Regions from separate parts of the Slackia sp. CM382 genome, predicted to be linked through region 1. Evidence: predicted binding sites of a transcription regulator. Region 1 holds the regulator's gene; each other region holds the start of a gene.
The links. Region 1 encodes HrcA, which represses chaperone genes, less so after heat shock. Its sites were predicted from a motif close to TNTTAGCANNCNNNNNNNNNGNNTGCTAANA; they were not measured.

Region 2: the regulator HrcA is predicted to act here: its motif matches at 2,419-2,449, upstream of HMPREF1155_RS03910 (Hsp20/alpha crystallin family protein).
Region 3: the regulator HrcA is predicted to act here: its motif matches at 3,909-3,939, upstream of groES (co-chaperone GroES).

Annotation. Positions count from the first base shown of each region.
Region 1 is NZ_ALNO01000016.1:107,578-113,223, reverse strand. It holds gene mtaB (tRNA (N(6)-L-threonylcarbamoyladenosine(37)-C(2))-methylthiotransferase MtaB) at 1-506, opposite strand, end outside; gene dnaJ (molecular chaperone DnaJ) at 493-1,617, opposite strand; gene hrcA (heat-inducible transcriptional repressor HrcA) at 1,633-2,631, opposite strand; gene dusB (tRNA dihydrouridine synthase DusB) at 2,842-3,909, opposite strand; gene hemW (radical SAM family heme chaperone HemW) at 3,881-4,996, opposite strand; gene lepA (translation elongation factor 4) at 4,993-5,646, opposite strand, start outside.
Region 2 is NZ_ALNO01000007.1:265,997-271,642, reverse strand. It holds gene HMPREF1155_RS03925 (DNA-directed RNA polymerase subunit beta) at 1-138, opposite strand, end outside; gene HMPREF1155_RS03915 (sodium:alanine symporter family protein) at 672-2,201, shown strand; gene HMPREF1155_RS03910 (Hsp20/alpha crystallin family protein) at 2,518-2,973, shown strand; gene uvrB (excinuclease ABC subunit UvrB) at 3,064-5,223, opposite strand; gene coaE (dephospho-CoA kinase) at 5,284-5,646, opposite strand, start outside.
Region 3 is NZ_ALNO01000007.1:155,318-160,963, reverse strand. It holds gene ppk1 (polyphosphate kinase 1) at 1-1,551, shown strand, start outside; gene groL (chaperonin GroEL) at 1,792-3,426, opposite strand; gene groES (co-chaperone GroES) at 3,573-3,863, opposite strand; gene HMPREF1155_RS03410 (helix-turn-helix transcriptional regulator) at 4,509-5,105, opposite strand; gene HMPREF1155_RS03405 (DUF6273 domain-containing protein) at 5,232-5,646, shown strand, end outside.

The DNA.
Region 1 (5,646 bases):
CAGGCGTTGTCGCAGCCATCCTGGATCTTGACGGGAACGCGCGTCGAAAACGATCCTCCGACGCGCGCCGCCGCGGCATCGGAAAGCGCGAAGGACCGGTCGGCTTTCGCGGCGCATGAAGCGGGCTCGCGATCGCCTTGCGCGCCATGCGCGCCGATGCCTGTGAGATAGTCATGCAGGGAAAGCCTCGGCACGACATCGACGCGTTCGCCCATGGCTTCGTACGTTGCCGGATCGATCGCGGATGCGCACCCGGTCACGACGACGCGGGCGTCGTCGGATGCCCGTAGGGCATGGCGCACGGCCTTGCGGGTCTTTTTCTCGGCCTCGCCCGTCACCGTGCAGGTGTTCACGACGATGAGATCGGCCGAAGACGGATCGGCTTCGATGCCGCCCGAGCCAAGGAGCATGGACGCGACCTCGTCGCTTTCGACACGGTTGACCTTGCACCCCAGGTTGACGATCGAAAAGCGCAGGCCAGCCTCGAACGCGTCAGTTGAATGCATCGCGCAGCTTCTGCAGCGGCGTACGCGGGGCGGCGACGTCTTCGCCGAACTCCTGGGCCACCGACTCGAGCATCTCGCGCTGTTTGCGCGTCACCTTCTTGGGAATGGTGACCGAAACGTGCGCATACAGATCGCCGCGCATATCGCTGTTCAGGCGCGGCATGCCGGCGCTCTTCACGCGGATGACCTGATCGTTCTGGCATCCTTCGGGAATGCGGACCTTGACCTTCTCGCCTTCGAAGATGCCCGATATCTCGACATCGGCCCCGAGTATGGCCTGGATGAAGCTTGCGTTGATGCGCGCATGCAGGTTGTCGCCGTCGCGCTCGAAGAACTCGTGCGGCTGGATGCGGCAGGTCACGATAAGGTCGCCCGCCGCAGCGCCGCGGATGCCGGCCTCGCCGAACCCGCTCACACGCAGCTGCTGCCCTTCGCGGATCCCCGCAGGAACCTCGACGCTCACGTGCTGGCGGTCGGGCACGCGTCCCTGGCCGCCGCATTCCTCGCAGGGATTGTCGATGATGCGGCCCGTGCCGCCGCAGCGTCCGCAGGTCGTTTCCGTGCGCATGTCGCCGAGGAAGGTGCGCTGGACCGTGGTCACGCGCCCGCGGCCGTGGCAGTCGGGGCAGTCGACCTCGTGCGAACCCTCGGGACGGCCCGTGCCGCCGCAGGCATCGCAGGGCGCAAGGCGGTCGTAGACGATCTCCTTCTTGACGCCCGTCGCGACCTCCTCGAGCGTCAGGCGCAGGCCGACGCCCATGTCGCGTCCCTCGCGGCGCGTCGTCGTGCGTCCTCCCGCAGCGCCTCCGAAAAAGGTCGAGAAGATATCGCCCATGCCGAAGCCGCCGAACATGTCGTCGAAATCGACCGTGCCATAACCGCCCGTGCCCGAAGCGCCCGGAATGGTGCCGAAGCGGTCGTACTGGGCGCGCTTCTGCGCGTCGGATAACACGTCGTATGCCTCGTTCAGCTCTTTGAACTGCTCTTCCGCATTGGGTGCCTTGTTGACGTCGGGATGCAGCGTGCGCGCCTTGCGACGAAACGCCTTCTTGATCTCGTCGTCGGTGGCCCCCTTGGAGACACCGAGCACCTCGTACAGGTCTTTTGCCATGTCAGGCATACCTTTCTACAGATCTTGCAGGGCGCGCTTCGCGGAGCGAACGGCCTTGATCACATTCGAATAATTCATGCGCGTCGGCCCGATGACGGCGACGATGCCCTGCGAGGGGCCCGACCCGTACGGCGCGGCGACGACCGAGACGCCCGAGAACGCTTCGTCCCCGTTTTCCGACCCGATCGAAACGCTCACGTCATCGAGCGCGTCGGAACGGTCGAACAGCCTCATGAGGACGGTGTCGTCCTCGAGCACCTGGAGAAGCGGCAGGGCGAAGCTCGTCCGGCTGAACTCGGGCTTGCGCAAAAGGGACGACAGCCCCAGGCTATGCAGGCGCGCGGAATCCTCTTGATGGAGGCAGACGACGATCTCGTCGAGGATCGTCCGGCCGAGCGCCTCCGAAAGCACGCCCGACCCCGTCGGGGCCGATGCCTTCATATCGACGACCGACCGCCCCGCAATGGCGGCGTTGATGGCGTTCTGCACGGCGGCAAGGTCGCCCGCGTCCACGTCGGAAGCGAAATCGACCGAACGGTTGAAGACCTGCCCGTCGTCGGTCACCACGACGACGAGCGCGCAGCGGGCCGACATCGACACGAGCGACACCTGCTTGACGCGGGCACCGATCACGGACGGCGCGAGCACGACGGACAGCGAATCGGTCAGATGAGACAAAGCCTCGGACACTTTGTCCATAAGGCCGTCGGCCTCGGCGGCCGCATGCCGAAGCTCGTCGAAGACAGGCAAAAGCGCCTCTTCGCCGTATTCGCGCTTGAGAAGGTCGTCCACGAGGGCGCGATAGCCGATGTCGGTCGGGATCCGCCCGGAAGAGGTGTGGGGGGAGCGGAGATACCCCTCGCCTTCGAGGACCGAAAGCTCGTTTCTGACCGTTGCAGGAGAAACCCCCAGCTCGTAGCGGTCGACAAGCGTGCGCGAGCCGACGGGCTGGGCATACGCGACGTATTCCTCTATCAGGGCTTCGAGAACCCTCTGCCTTCTGCTCGACAGCATGCCTGCACCCCCCTTGCTCCGTACGGCGTCCGATGATACATCCGCGCATGGCGCCGATGCCGGCCCATGCGTGCATGGGTGATTCTAGCAGCCGAATGCCGTAAGTGCTAAAGAGAGCATCAAAAGTTACGGTTCCGACACCGATGCGCCACGTCATGCTCGAAAAGCCGCGCGAACCGGCCGTTCGGCCCCGAGGGGGCCGGCCTCTCCTCAGACGTCGCGATACGCCCGGTCTTCTTCCTCGATGCGCGCGGCATCGGCGAGCAGCTCGTCGAGCACGCGGTCGAAGTCGTCCACGGTGACGCAGGCGTTCAAAGCGGCCCGCGCGCGCGACGCGCCCGGCACGCCATGGAGATACCACATCACGTGCTTGCGCATGTACACGACCGTGTTGCCGAGCCGGGACGAGAGCAGGTGAATGTGCCTGCGCGCCATCTCGACGCGATCCTGCCGCGTCGGATCGGGCGCGGGCGGCATCCCGTCGAGCACCCGTCGGACGTCCGCGAAGATCCAGGGATTGCCTTGGGCGCCGCGGGCGATCATCACGCCGTCGCAGCCGGTCGCCCGGACCATATCCGCCGCCGAGGCGCCGGAGACGATGTCGCCGTTGCCGATGACGGGAACGGACAGGGCCGCTTTGACGCGCGAGACGCATTCCCACTCCGAAGGACCGCGATACATCTGGGCCGCCGTGCGCCCGTGCACGGTGACGGCGGCCGCCCCGGCGTCTTCCATGCGCAGGCCGAAATCGACCGCCGTTTCCTCCTCGGCGCCGAATCCGCGACGGAATTTGACGGTGACCGGGCACGATACGGCGCAGGCGACATCGCGGACGATCGAGGCGGCCAGGTCCGGATCGCGCATGAGGGCGGAACCGTCGCCCTTCTTGACGATCTTATGCGCCGGACATCCCATATTGATGTCGATGAGCGCGAGCGCGTCTCCGAGCTCGTCTTCCACCCAGGCCGCCTCGCGCGCCATGACCTCAGGCTCATGGCCGAAAAGCTGTATGGCGACGCGGCGCTCCCCTTCCGCGAGATCGAGCAGATGACGCGTCTTCTCGTTGGCGAAGGAAAGCGCCTTGGACGAGATCATCTCGGTATATGTGAGATCGCAGCCTTGCTCGAGGCAAAGCCGGCGAAACACGATGTCATTGACGCCCGCCATGGGCGCAAGGAGCGCAGGCGTGCGTCCTTCGAAGAGAAACCGCAGGCCGGGATGCAAGCGCGCGGATCTCGCCGCGCAGGCGTCAAGGTGCGAGCTCGTAGATTCGTCCATAGACTTCGTTTCCTAACAGCCACCCGCCGAGGGTCGGCCTGTATCGTCCTTCTTCCTTGCGTACGAGCCTGTCGCGCACGAGGGAATGGAACACCTCGAGCGCACGCGGCACCAGGAGCGCGGCGGCGCGCAGCTCTTCTTCCGACACGCCCTGGGCCATGCGCATGCGCATCATCAGATCCTCCACGACCATCTGGCGACGGTCGAGCTCGTCCACGACGGCGCCGTCCTGCACGCGCACGCGATGCGAGGCGTCCTGGTCCATCGTGACGGCGGACACCCCCAGTCCGAGATACGGCACGCCTGTCCAGTAGGCCTTGTTGTGCCGGCATTCGAACCCGTCGCGCGCGTAGCTCGCGACCTCGTAGCGATGGAAGCCCGCAGGCTCGAGCACGTTGGGCGCCATGCCCATCATGAGGGCCTCTTCATCCTGGTTCGCATCGCGCATGCGGCCCTCTTCGACGAGTCGGTCGAAGGGCGTGCCTTCCTCTATGGAAAGCGGATAGACGCTTACGTGCGCCACGCCCAGGCGCACGGCCTCGGAAACATCGGACAGGAACATATCGGGCGTCTGGCCGGGGATGCCGCACATGAGGTCGATCGACACGTTGTCGAACCGTTCGCGCGCCATGGCGACGGCCGCGCGGGCCGCCTGGCCGTCATGGACGCGGTCGACGGTGCGCAGGATGCCGTCGTCGAAGCTCTGCACGCCGATGGACAGGCGGTTCACGCCGAGCGCGTAGATATCGCGCACGAGCTCGGGCGTCAGGCTCTCGGGATTCGCTTCCATCGAGCATTCGACCTCGGTCGTCAGGTTCATGGACACGCCCAGCGTATAGAGCAGGTTCGACAGGTGCTTCGAGCCGACATGGCTCGGCGTGCCGCCGCCGATGTAGACCGTCTCGATGGAAGCGAGGTCGCCCGCCTTCGATGCGCGCCGGATGTCGAGGATGAGGCGCTCGATGTATTCCCCCACCTCGGCAGCGTCGCCCGGCACGGCTGACGTCGCGAAATCGCAGTACGCGCAGCGATGCGCGCAGAACGGTATATGGATGTAGAGCGCCCGATACGGATCGTGTTCGATCATTCGTCGACCTTCAGGATCGCCATGAACGCTTCCTGCGGGACCTCGACGTTGCCGATGGCCTTCATGCGCTTCTTGCCCGCCTTCTGCTTCTCGAGCAGCTTGCGCTTGCGCGAGATGTCGCCGCCGTAGCACTTCGCCAGCACGTCTTTGCGTTTCGCGCGGACCGTCTGGCGGGCGAGGATGCGGCCTCCGACGGCGGCCTGGATCGGCACCTCGAAGAGCTGGCGCGGGATGATGTCCTTCAGCTTCTCGCAGAGCACGCGCCCGCGGTCGTAGGCTTTGTCCTTATGGACGATGAACGACAGAGCGTCGATCGGCTTGCCGGACAAGAGGATGTCGAGCTTCTGCAGCGCCCCCGACTTGTATCCGGCGTATTCGTAATCCAGGCTCGCATAGCCTTTCGTGCGGCTCTTGAGCGTGTCGAAGAAGTCCATGATGAGCTCGGATGAAGGAATCTCCCAGGTCATCTGGACCGTGGTCTGAGAGAGGTATTCCATGGTCTTGAAGGTGCCTCGATGGTCGACCGTGAGGTCCATGACGGCGCCGACGTAATCGGGCGGCACCATGATCGTCGCGTTCAGGTAGGGTTCTTCCACGCGCTCGATCTCGGAAGGATCGGGCATGTCCTGCGGGGAGTGCAGGCTTTCCAT
Region 2 (5,646 bases), on a different contig from region 1:
ATGGGCGCCGAATTCGACGAACATGTCCTTCGAGGAGCTCTCGATCGGGCAGACGGCGTTGAACGCCTCCGTGATGCCTTCGGTCATGAACCACGTGAAGCTGTCCGTCTGGACGGAGATCAGATTGGGCACGTCCATGACGTCGGGGATCTTCGCGAAACTGCGACGATCCCGGTAAACGCTGGCTGGCGTGCGCTTTTCTGCTTTGGCCACAGGTTTTCCTTCCGCTGGTGAACAGATGAGATGCACCAAAAGATGCAAACTTGATATTTAAGCACGCAGAAAAATCAAGTCAAGACTTTTTTTCACGAACTATGTAGCTTCTGTAGTTTTATATGGGCGTGCGCGTCAGGCGACGGGAAGAAGCCGCGTGGCGAGGATCCCGCGGCCGCCCGCGCCCATGCGCACCCATGCGCCTTGGCGCCGGCAACGCCGTGCAGACGGATCCGGTTGCTCCGCGCATGCGCCGTCGAGCACGTGAGGACGCATGCATGAGCATCCTGCGCAGCGCGGCCGCACATCCGCGCGAAGGCTCTTTTTTGCGCATCGGCGTCGATTTAATTCCTTTGAAACGGCACAAACGCGTCATCGAACGGTAAAATACCGCGTTATGTAACTGTAGGAGCATGTCGCCGCGATGCGCAGCCGCATGCATACAAGAAAGGCCGTCCATGGACGCACTCGTCGCCGTAACGGATACCATCGATACGTATATGTACACGTACTTCCTGGTATTCCTCCTCATCTTCACCGGACTGTACTTCTCCATCCGCACGAAGTTCATCCAGTTCCGCGGGTTCAAAGACATGATCAGGCATCTCACGGAGCACAAGCATGTGCCCGGCAAGAAGAGCGTTTCCTCGTTCCAGGCCCTGATGGTCTCCACCGCCTCCCGCGTCGGCACGGGTAACATCGCCGGCGTCGCCACGGCCATCGCCGTCGGCGGGCCGGGCGCGGTCTTCTGGATGTGGGTCATGGCCACCATCTCCTCCGCATCCGCATTCATCGAATCCACCCTCGCGCAGATCTGGAAGGTCCGCGGCGAGAACGGCGAGTTCCGAGGCGGCCCCGCCTACTATATCCAGCAGGCGCTGCACAGCCGCGCGCTCGGCGTCGTCTTCGCCATTTCGCTGCTGCTCTGCTTCGGCCTGGGCTTCAACGGCCTGCAGACCTACAACATGAGCTCCTCGCTCCAGGCGTACATCCCGAACTACACGCAGACCGCGGCCCCCATGGCCCTCGGCATCCTGCTCGCAGTCGTCTTCGCCTTCATCATCTTCGGCGGAACACGGCTCATCAGCTACATGACCTCGGTCATCGTTCCCACCATGGCCGGCGGCTACATCCTTTTGACCATTATTCTCTCGATCATGAACATTGGCGAGCTTCCCGGCATCTTCGCCACCATCGTGACCGAGGCCTTCGATTTCAGCTCCGTCGTCGGCGGCTTCGCCGGCTCGATGGTCGTCCAGGGCATCAAGCGCGGCCTGTTCTCCAACGAGGCCGGCATGGGTTCCGCTCCGAACGCCGCTGCATCCGCATCGGTCTCCCACCCCGTCAAACAGGGCCTGGTGCAGACATTCTCCGTCTTCATCGACACGATCATCATCTGCTCCTGCTCCGCCGTCATGATCATGTTCTTCGTCAACGACAACGTGGACCTCATCGCCTGGGGCGGCGCGACCGGAGAGGCGGCGCTCACCAACATGACGCTCGTCCAGGCCGCCATGCAGAACGGATTCGGCGCGGCGGGCCTGCACTTCATGACGCTCGCGATCTTCTTCTTCGCCTTCTCGAGCCTGATCGGCAACTACTTCTATGCCGAGGGCAACTTCAAATACATCACCGGCAGCAAGCCCGCCCTCTACGTCTTCCGCATCCTGTGCTGCATCGTCATCTTCTTCGGCGCGCAGTCCAACCTCACGCTCGCATGGAACCTCGCGGACATCTTCATGGGCATCCAGGCGACCATCAACATCATCGTCATCCTGATCCTCGGCAAGTGGGCGCTCGCCGCGCTCAAGGACTACGAAGCCCAAAAAGCCCAGGGCATCGACCCGGTCTTCGTCGCGAACGTCATCCCCGGCCTGCCGCAGACCGAGTGCTGGCACGTCGATGCGTCGCATCTCGACGACGCGGTCAAGGACGAGAAGCAGGGCAATCCCATCGCCGAGACGCTGCTCGCCGACGAAGACGCCTAAGGACGCTTCGCGAGAAGGGTTTCCCGCGTCTGAACCATTCACTCGTATTCGAAGCCTCGCATTCTGCGGGGCTTCGTTCGTAGAGGGCTCTTTCACCGAATGCGCCGATGCCCCGGCCTTCCCTGCCGTCTCTTCCTACCGCTCCTCAAGAGAAATATCTCAATATATAGACTTAGATTTCCTGCGTGTATGAAACGAAGATTACAGAACGGTATCGTATTGGCACTCTCGCTTGCAGAGTGCCAATCAAGCTCCTATGCTTCAAGGCGTCAAAAGAAATGCGGCCTGAACGATGGCCGCGACCCCTTGCTAGGAGATGATGATCATGATGCTGGTACCCCGCAATCACGGCTTCTTCGATGACTTCCTGAGCGATCCGTTCGACAGCGTCTTCGGAACCCCTGCCCGCAGCACCGCCCGCAAGCCCCTGCCCACCACGATGAGGACCGATATCAAAGAAACCGACACGACGTTCGAGATCGATATCGACCTGCCCGGCTTCAAGAAGGAAAACGTCCACGCGGAAATCGAGGACGGATACCTGACCATCGAGGCATCCACCGAATCCGAGAACGAAGAGAAGGACGAAGCCGGAACCTATCTGCGCAAGGAGCGCTTCACCGGCAAATGCCGCCGCAGCTTCTATGTCGGAGAAGACATCTCCGAGGAAGACATCCACGCGAAGTTCGAGAACGGCATCCTTTCCGTCACCGTCCCGAAGAAGCAGGCGCTTCCCGAGGTCGAGACCAAGAAGCTCATCTCGATCGACTAGAGCCGCACCTCCATACACCCAACCCGCTTCTCCTTCCCCTTTGACGGCCCCGCGATGCATGCGGGGCCGTCTTCGCATGCAAAGGACATCTTATGACCTGCGGCTCGAACCGTAAGCCGCGTTCTTGCGGTTTCCGAACGCGCTTCCCTTGCGCGCCGTCTTCTTCAGGTCGGCGAGCACATCGCGCTCGTCCGTCCCCTCCATCTGCGCGCGAAGCTTCACCACCTGGTCGCGCAGGCGCGCGGCCTCTTCGAAGTCCATCGACTCGGATGCTGAGGCCATCTCCTCTTCCATGCCCGCAATGATGCGCATCACTTCCCCGCGCGAAAGCTCCGCAAGCACCTTGTTCACGTCTTCGGCCGTACCGACCTCGTTGTTGTCGCCGTCCGTGATGAATCCCATGACGTCGTTGATGGCCTTGCGGATGGTCTTCGGCTCGATGCCGTGCTCTTCGTTGTAGGCCATCTGGATGGCGCGGCGGCGGCGCGTCTCGGTGATCGCGAGATCCATGGAATCGGTGATCTTGTCGGCGTACATGATCACCTTGCCCGACACGTTGCGCGCGGCGCGGCCGATCGTCTGGATCAGGCTGCGATGATTGCGCAGGAAGCCTTCTTTATCGGCATCGAGGATTGCGACGAGCGTGACCTCCGGCAGGTCGAGCCCCTCGCGCAGCAGGTTGATGCCGACGAGCACGTCGAATTCACCTTTACGCAGGTCGCGAAGGATTTCCACGCGCTCGAGCGTACCGATGTCGCTGTGCATGTATCGCGATCGGATTCCCTGGTCAAGAAGGTGATCGGTCAGATCTTCGGCCATTTTCTTCGTAAGCGTCGTGATGAGCACGCGTTCATGGGCGTCCGAGCGTGCGCGCGCCTCGTCGATGATGTCGTCGATCTGGCTGGCTATCGGGCGTACCTCGATTTCGGGATCGAGGAGCCCCGTCGGACGGATGATCTGCTCGACACGCCGCTCGCTCACGCGGTTCTCGTAATCGCCCGGAGTCGCCGACACGTAGATGAACTGAGGAACGCGTTCCTCGAACTCGTCGAAGCGCAGCGGGCGGTTGTCAAGGCAGCTCGGAAGGCGGAACCCATGCTCGGCGAGCGTGACCTTCCTGCTGCGGTCACCCTCGTGCATGCCTCTGATCTGCGGAACCGTCACATGGCTCTCGTCGATGATGCAGAGGAAGTCGTCCGGGAAATAATCGATGAGCGTATACGGCGGCTCGCCGGGGCTGCGGCCGTCGAGATGGCGCGAATAGTTCTCGATGCCGGAGCAGAAGCCCATGGTTTCGAGCATCTCGAGATCGTAGTTGGTGCGCATCTCGAGCCGCTGCGCCTCGAGGAGCTTGCCTTCGGCGCGCAGCTGCTCAAGGCGCCCGCGCAGCTCCTCCTGGATCGTGCCGATCGCCTTCCGCATCTTGGGACGCGCCGTGACATAGTGCGATGCGGGCCAGATGGGAATAGCCTCGAAGCTCATCAGCATCTCGCCCGTGAGATTGTCGATCTCTTGGATGGATTCGATCTCGTCGCCCCAGAACTCGATGCGCAGCGGATTGTCGGCATACGGAGGGAAGACGTCGAGCGCATCTCCGCGCACACGGAAGGTGCCGCGCGACAGCTCGTAATCGTTGCGATCGTATTGGATGTCGATGAGCTGATGGATCACGTCGTCGCGCTCGGCAGGCTTCTGCCGGTCGACGAACACGGCCATGCCGGCGTAGTCCATCGGACTTCCGATGCCGTAGATGCAGCTCACGGAGGCGACGACGATAACGTCGCGACGGCTGAGCAGGCTTGAGGTCGCGGCATGGCGCAGCTTCTCGACCTCTTCGTTGATGGAGGCGTCCTTCTCGATGAACGTGTCGGTCTGAGGCACGTAGGCTTCCGGCTGATAGTAGTCGTAATAGCTGACGAAATAGACGACCGCGTTATGGGGGAAGAACTCCTTGAGCTCGGCGGCGAGCTGGGCGGCGAGCGTCTTGTTCGGCGCCATGACGAGCGTGGGCTTCTGCACGGCCTCGATGGTCTTCGCCATCGTGAACGTCTTGCCCGACCCCGTCACGCCGAGAAGCGTCTGATAGCGCAGACCGCGCTCGACGCCTTCGGCGAGCGACGCGATGGCCTGAGGCTGATCGCCCGACGGTTCGTAGGGGGACACGACCTTGAACGGTTCGCTCGATAGGCGCACCTCGGGAAGCTTGCCTTCCATGACGGCGCCTTCGATGTTCTTGAGATGGCTGGACATGCGTGAACTCCTCCGTCGTGCGTCCGCCCGCCTGCACGGTGCAGGCGGGAACGTTTCGGCTTATCGTACGTCTGATGGGGATGCGCGGCGCGCACCAGGGGAAGACCCCGTCAGAACATCGACGAGACGGCGGACCTGCTTCTCGACGTCCTCGACGCGGCCGTCGTTCGCGATCGTATAATCGGCCCATGCGCGCAGCGTGGCCTCGTCCGGCTGGCGCGACGCCCGCGCACGGGCATCCTCTTCGCGCTGCCGGCCGCGCGCGACAACGCGGGCGATACGGGTCTCGAGAGGGGCCACGACGGCGACGACGGCATCGGACCAAGGATACCGTTCATGCGTGGCTTCCCCTGCGCTCACCTCGACCGCGACGAGAGGATGCGTGAACGCGAGCGCCTCGGAACGTGCGCGGGCAGCCTCGAT
Region 3 (5,646 bases), on a different contig from region 1:
CTGCTGTCGTACCCGTACGAGACGATGGACGCCTTCGTGCACCTGCTGCAGGAAGCCTCCGTCGACCCGAACGTCATCTCGATCAAGATCACGCTGTACCGCCTGGCCAGCCAATCGCGCCTGGCCGATGCGCTCATCACGGCCGCGGAGAACGGCAAGGACGTGACAGCGCTGTTCGAGCTGCGCGCACGCTTCGACGAAAACAACAACATCGAGTGGTCGCATCGCTTCGAACAGGCTGGATGCACGATCATCTACGGCTTCCACGACTTCAAGGTGCATAGCAAGATCTGCTCCATCACGCGCCGCACGCCCGAGGGGCTGCAATTCATCACGCAGCTCGGCACCGGCAACTACAACGAGAAGACCGCGAAGCTCTACACCGACTTCTCGCTCATCACCGCCGACCCCGTGTTCGGCCGCGATGCCGCGCTGTTCTTCCGCAGCATGCAGCTCGAATCGGTGTCGAAGGACTACCAGAAGCTCAGCGTGGCGCCGATCATGATCAAGCAGCGCCTTTGCGACCTGCTGGACGAGCAGATCGCCCTTGCGCGCGCCGGCAGGCCCGCGTGCGCGTACCTGAAGACGAACTCCGTGACCGACCGCGACATCATCGAGAAGATCGCCGAGGCCAGCCGTGCGGGCGTCGAGGTAACGATGCTCGTGCGCGGCATCTCATGCCTCGTGCCCGGCATTCCGGGCGAAACCGAGAACGTGCGCGTGGTCAGCGTGGTCGGACGCCTGCTCGAACATTCGCGCATCTACGTGTTCGGCGAGGGGGAAGGGCGCAAGGTGTTCCTCTCGAGCGCGGACCTCATGACTCGCAACCTGGATAAACGCGTCGAAATCATGTGGCCGGTGGAAGATCCGCAGGCTCGGAAAAGCGTCGTCGCGTACTTCCAGACGATGCTGTCCGACACGGCGAAGCTGCGCGAGCTTCTGCCCGATGGAACCTACACGCGCCTGGGGCACTTCCTGGGAACTGCCGAGGACGGCATGCCGAAGCGCCCGTTCGATGCTCAGGATCGCCTGATCAGAGATGCATACGTGGCCGCCGAGCATACGCTGCCGTCGGCAGCCTACGACTTCGCCCAGCGCCAGAAGCTGTCCACCCAGATCGAAGCCATGGCAGAAGAGGCGATGGACGACATGGTGACGAGAGACGAGCTCGATGCCGTGGCGCCTGTCGCGCATGAAGATGCGCGTGCAGCCGATGAGGATGCCGGAACTGCGGCAGCTCCTGATCATTCAGGCATTCCCGCTTGCTCGGCGAAGGCTGGGGCCGGAACGACGGCCGAGGCGGCAGCGGCCAGCGATCCGACGGATGCTCCTATTCATTCCGCAGCATCTGTTCAAGAAGCTCCCGTTCAACCGGAAGATCCCGCCCACGCACACCCTGCAGATCCTGACCGGGGCCTCTCGGAACCCGTACCCGGCGAACCCGTCGCGGCGACGCACGTGGAGATCGTTCCCATGCCTACCGGCTCCGGGGTGCATGGGCGCAAGCGCGGAGGCATCCTCGGATTCTTCTCTCGCCTGTTCAGGAAATAGGAATCGATCGCACTCGATACGATTGCACCCGATGCGCACGCAAGGCCCGAGGCGGATAATCCGCCTCGGGCCTTGCTTTCAACCTCGACAGAACACCTCGATCCAATAATCTGTATATAGAGAGCAGCCTCGGAAAGAACGTCGCTCCTCGAAAAATCCGAGGAGCGACTAGCGCACGAAGGGCCGCGCACCGGCGCGGCCCTTCGGTTCAATGCGCTATACGTGCGAGATGCACGAGGCTTAGTAGCCCATGCCTGCACCTGCGCCGGCAGCGCCGGCGAGAGCGGACAGGTCCGGACCCTCCTTCGGGATCTCGTTGACCGTGGCCTCGGTGATGAGGATGAGGCCCGCGACGGAAGCAGCTGCCTGCAGGGCGGTACGGGTGACCTTGACCGGATCGGACACGCCCATCTCGATCATGTTGCCATACACGCCGTTAGCGCAGTTCAAGCCTTCGCCAGCAGCCATGCCCTTGACCTTTTCGACCACGACGCTTCCTTCGTAGCCGGCGTTCTGGGCGATGGTGCGCAGCGGAGCCTCGACAGCCTTCGCGATGATCGCGACGCCGACCTCTTCGTCCTTATCCGCGCATTCGACCTTCTCAAGAGCGCCGAGGGCGTTGAGGAGCGCAACGCCGCCGCCCGGGATGACGCCTTCCTCGACGGCCGCGCGGGTCGCCTGCAGGGCGTCGTCGATGCGGCTCTTCTTCTCCTTGAGCTCGCTTTCGGTGGCTGCGCCGACGCGCAGGACGGCAACGCCGCCGGCGAGCTTGGCCAGGCGTTCCTGGAGCTTCTCGCGATCGAAGTCGCTCGTGGCGTTGTCCATCTCGACGCGGATCTGCTCGATGCGCTCGTTGATGGCGTCCTTGGAGCCTGCGCCGTCGATGATCGTGGTGTTGTCCTTGGTGATCTTGACGGTCTTGGCGGTGCCCAGCATATCGACGGTGGCATCGGCAAGGGACATGCCGAAGTCAGAAGCGATGACCTGGCCGCCGGTCACGACGGCGATGTCCTCGAGCATGCGCTTGCGGCGGTCGCCGAAGCCCGGAGCCTTGATGGCGGCGCAGTTGAAGGTGCCGCGCAGCTTGTTCAGCAGAATGGTGGCCAGAGCTTCGCCGTCGACGTCTTCAGCGATGAGGAGCAGCGTGCGACCGCTCTTCATGATCTGCTCGAGCAGCGGGACCATGTCCTGAATATTGGAGATCTTCTGGTCGGTGAGCAGGATGTAGGGATCCTTGAGCTCGGCGACCATGCGCTCCATGTCGGTGGCCATGTACGGGGAGATGTAGCCGCGGTCGAACTGCATGCCTTCCACGGTTTCGATCTCGAAGCCGAAGGTCTGGGACTCTTCGACACTGATGACGCCGTCGTTGCCGACGATTTCCATGGCTTCGGCGATCTTCTCGCCGATAACGGCGTCGCCGGAGGAGATGGTGCCGACGTTGGCGATCTGATCCTTGGAGGAAACGGGGATCGCGGTTTCCTTCAGCTCGGCGACCAGAGCCTCGGTGGCCTTGTCGATGCCGCGGCGGACGGCCAGCGGGTTGGCGCCGGCGATGACGTTGCGCAGGCCTTCCTCGACGATGACGTCGGTGAGCAGCGTGGCGGTGGTGGTGCCGTCGCCCGCGCCGTCGTTGGTCTTGGTGGCGGCTTCCATCACGAGCTGGGCGCCCATGTTCTCGACCGGATCGGGGAGCTCGATCTCCTTGGCGACGGTCACGCCGTCGTTGGTGACGGTGGGAGCGCCGTAGCTGCGGGAGAGAGCGACATAGCGGCCCTTGGGCCCGAGGGTGACCTTGACGGCTTCCGCAAGCTTGGAAACGCCGTCTGCAAGGGAGCCGCGAGCCTCGGAGTCGAATTTGATTTCTTTAGCCATTGAAATTCTTCCTTTCGCAGCCTTCGGGCTGCCTCAAAAGATGAACCGCTGCGCCAGGCTCGAGGAAAGAGGATCTGCCTTATCCCCTTCAACCTGGCGGCTGCATGGCCGCGTGCCACGAGTGACGCGACCGGCAGGATGCACGATTAGGCGGTGTAGACGGCCAGGATGTCGTCGGCGCGCAGGATCAGGACCTCTTCGCCATCAAGCGTGATGTCGGTTCCGCCGTACTTGCCGTACAGGACGCGATCGCCGGCCTTGACGGGAACGGGCACGAGCTTGCCGTCCTTGTCCAGCTTGCCCTCGCCCACGGCGACGACGATGCCGGTCTGCGGCTTCTCTTTGGAGGTGGATGCGATGAGCAGGCCCGCGGAAGTTGCGGATTCGGCTTCGTCGCGCTTCACGATGACGCGATCGCCCAGAGGCTTCAAATTCATGATCGATTGTCCTTTCTCCATGACTTGATACCCGAGTTGAATGAGTGCTAGCACTCGGCATGCCCGACTGCTAACGGTTCCCTATACTAGCAGCCAAGCCGTAACACGCAATGCCCAATTGAGAAAATCTAAGCGTGCGTCACTAAACGTTGACGGAGCGTCATCTTGGCGAAGCGAGTGGCATGCATATCGCCAGATTCACGGAGGAACGGAAGCGGTGAAACGCGGGAAGAGATGGTCGCGGACAGCTTGAGCTCATGTACTCGAACCTGAAGGTACGAGCTTGCACATTTTCTGACCTGTGGAAACTCTTCTGATCCCACTTTTACTCGAACCTACTCGAACCTTCTCATGCCATAGTACTGCGACGGGTCGTTGGCACTCGAACCATGCCATTCGATAAATCCCTTGCTCACAAGGCCTTTAAGCGTGGGCCTAGATACCTTCACGCTTCTCCCGAGAAGCCCCGATAGTTCTCCGACAGTGATTCGACCCTTTGCATACACGTACTGCATGGCAGCAAGCTCATACTCATTGAGCGACTCGAAAGCTGCCTGTCCGATATTGCTTGTAAGAGCATCCTGACTTCTCAATACCCGTGATGTAATGCTATTTTCAAGCGTCAACTGCACTGACGCGTCATTTTTACGACATGACCGCCTGTGCGAACAGATATCCGACGACACCTCCCAGCATCGCGCAGACCAAGACTCGAAGCGCGGTATTGCGCAGGCGGTTCTTGCGAGCACGCACGCTTGTGGGATTGTCGCGGTCAACGGGGTCGCCTTTGATGAAGGAGACGATTTCCCGATAGGTCACGAGATCCTGGTCTCTTTTGATCCTGTCGATCCGCCAGAAGAACGAGCATCCGATTCCAAAGGATAGAAGCCAGATGATGGCGGATGGGATCATGCCCCATCCCCAAAACATGGTTCCTCCTGCAAGCAGGACCACGGAAGCGGCAAGGAACACCACGCCCGTCCATGACAGGATCGTGAGCTTCTTCGCAAGATCCTTATTCCCAATGATTTCTTCCATGGCCGTCACGTCTCCTTTGATCAAGCTATCCACCGATACGTCGAAGGTCGCCGACAACAGCAGCAGGCTCTGCACGTCTGGGTAGGTCTTGTCGTTCTCCCAATTGGAAATGGTCTGGCGCGAGACGTATATTCTCGACGCCAAATCGTCTTGAGACAAATCGTTCTCGGACCTTAGGCGCTTTATCTGTCCTGCAAGTTCCATGTGGCTCCCTTCGACGCCTCGAAGGATGAGACGTTTCGTGGGATGCTACCATCAAAAGGTATTGGCAAGACCGCGCCTGGCCTCATCGCATAGCGTCAACGGTCTTTGACAGGTAAGAAGTTCCCTATGATTCATGCTCTGCACCTCAACGACGGCCGCCGCGGCTCCAAACGCGACTCCCTCGGGCGCACCGTCGTCCTCCTCGTGTTCCTTGCCCTCCTCGCAAGCATGGCGGCCTCCGGCTGCGCGCATGGCGGTGCGACGTCGATGGATTCCGGAGCCTTGGGGACCATGACTTGGGATGAAATCGAGGCAGCCGCGCACGATATAGCATCTGCGTCCGATGAGGAGGATGCCTTGGCGCGTGCGGCCTCGTACGGCTTCGTCAATGAAGATGGGTCTATCGCTGAGGGCACGAAATCCATCGCGCTCGATTCCGGGGAGACGATCGCGGTCCGCGTCGCCGACGTCTACCACGATGACAAATCCGATGGATCGGGGAAAGCCGGCATCACCTTCCTTGCGACAACGGCCGTGGGAC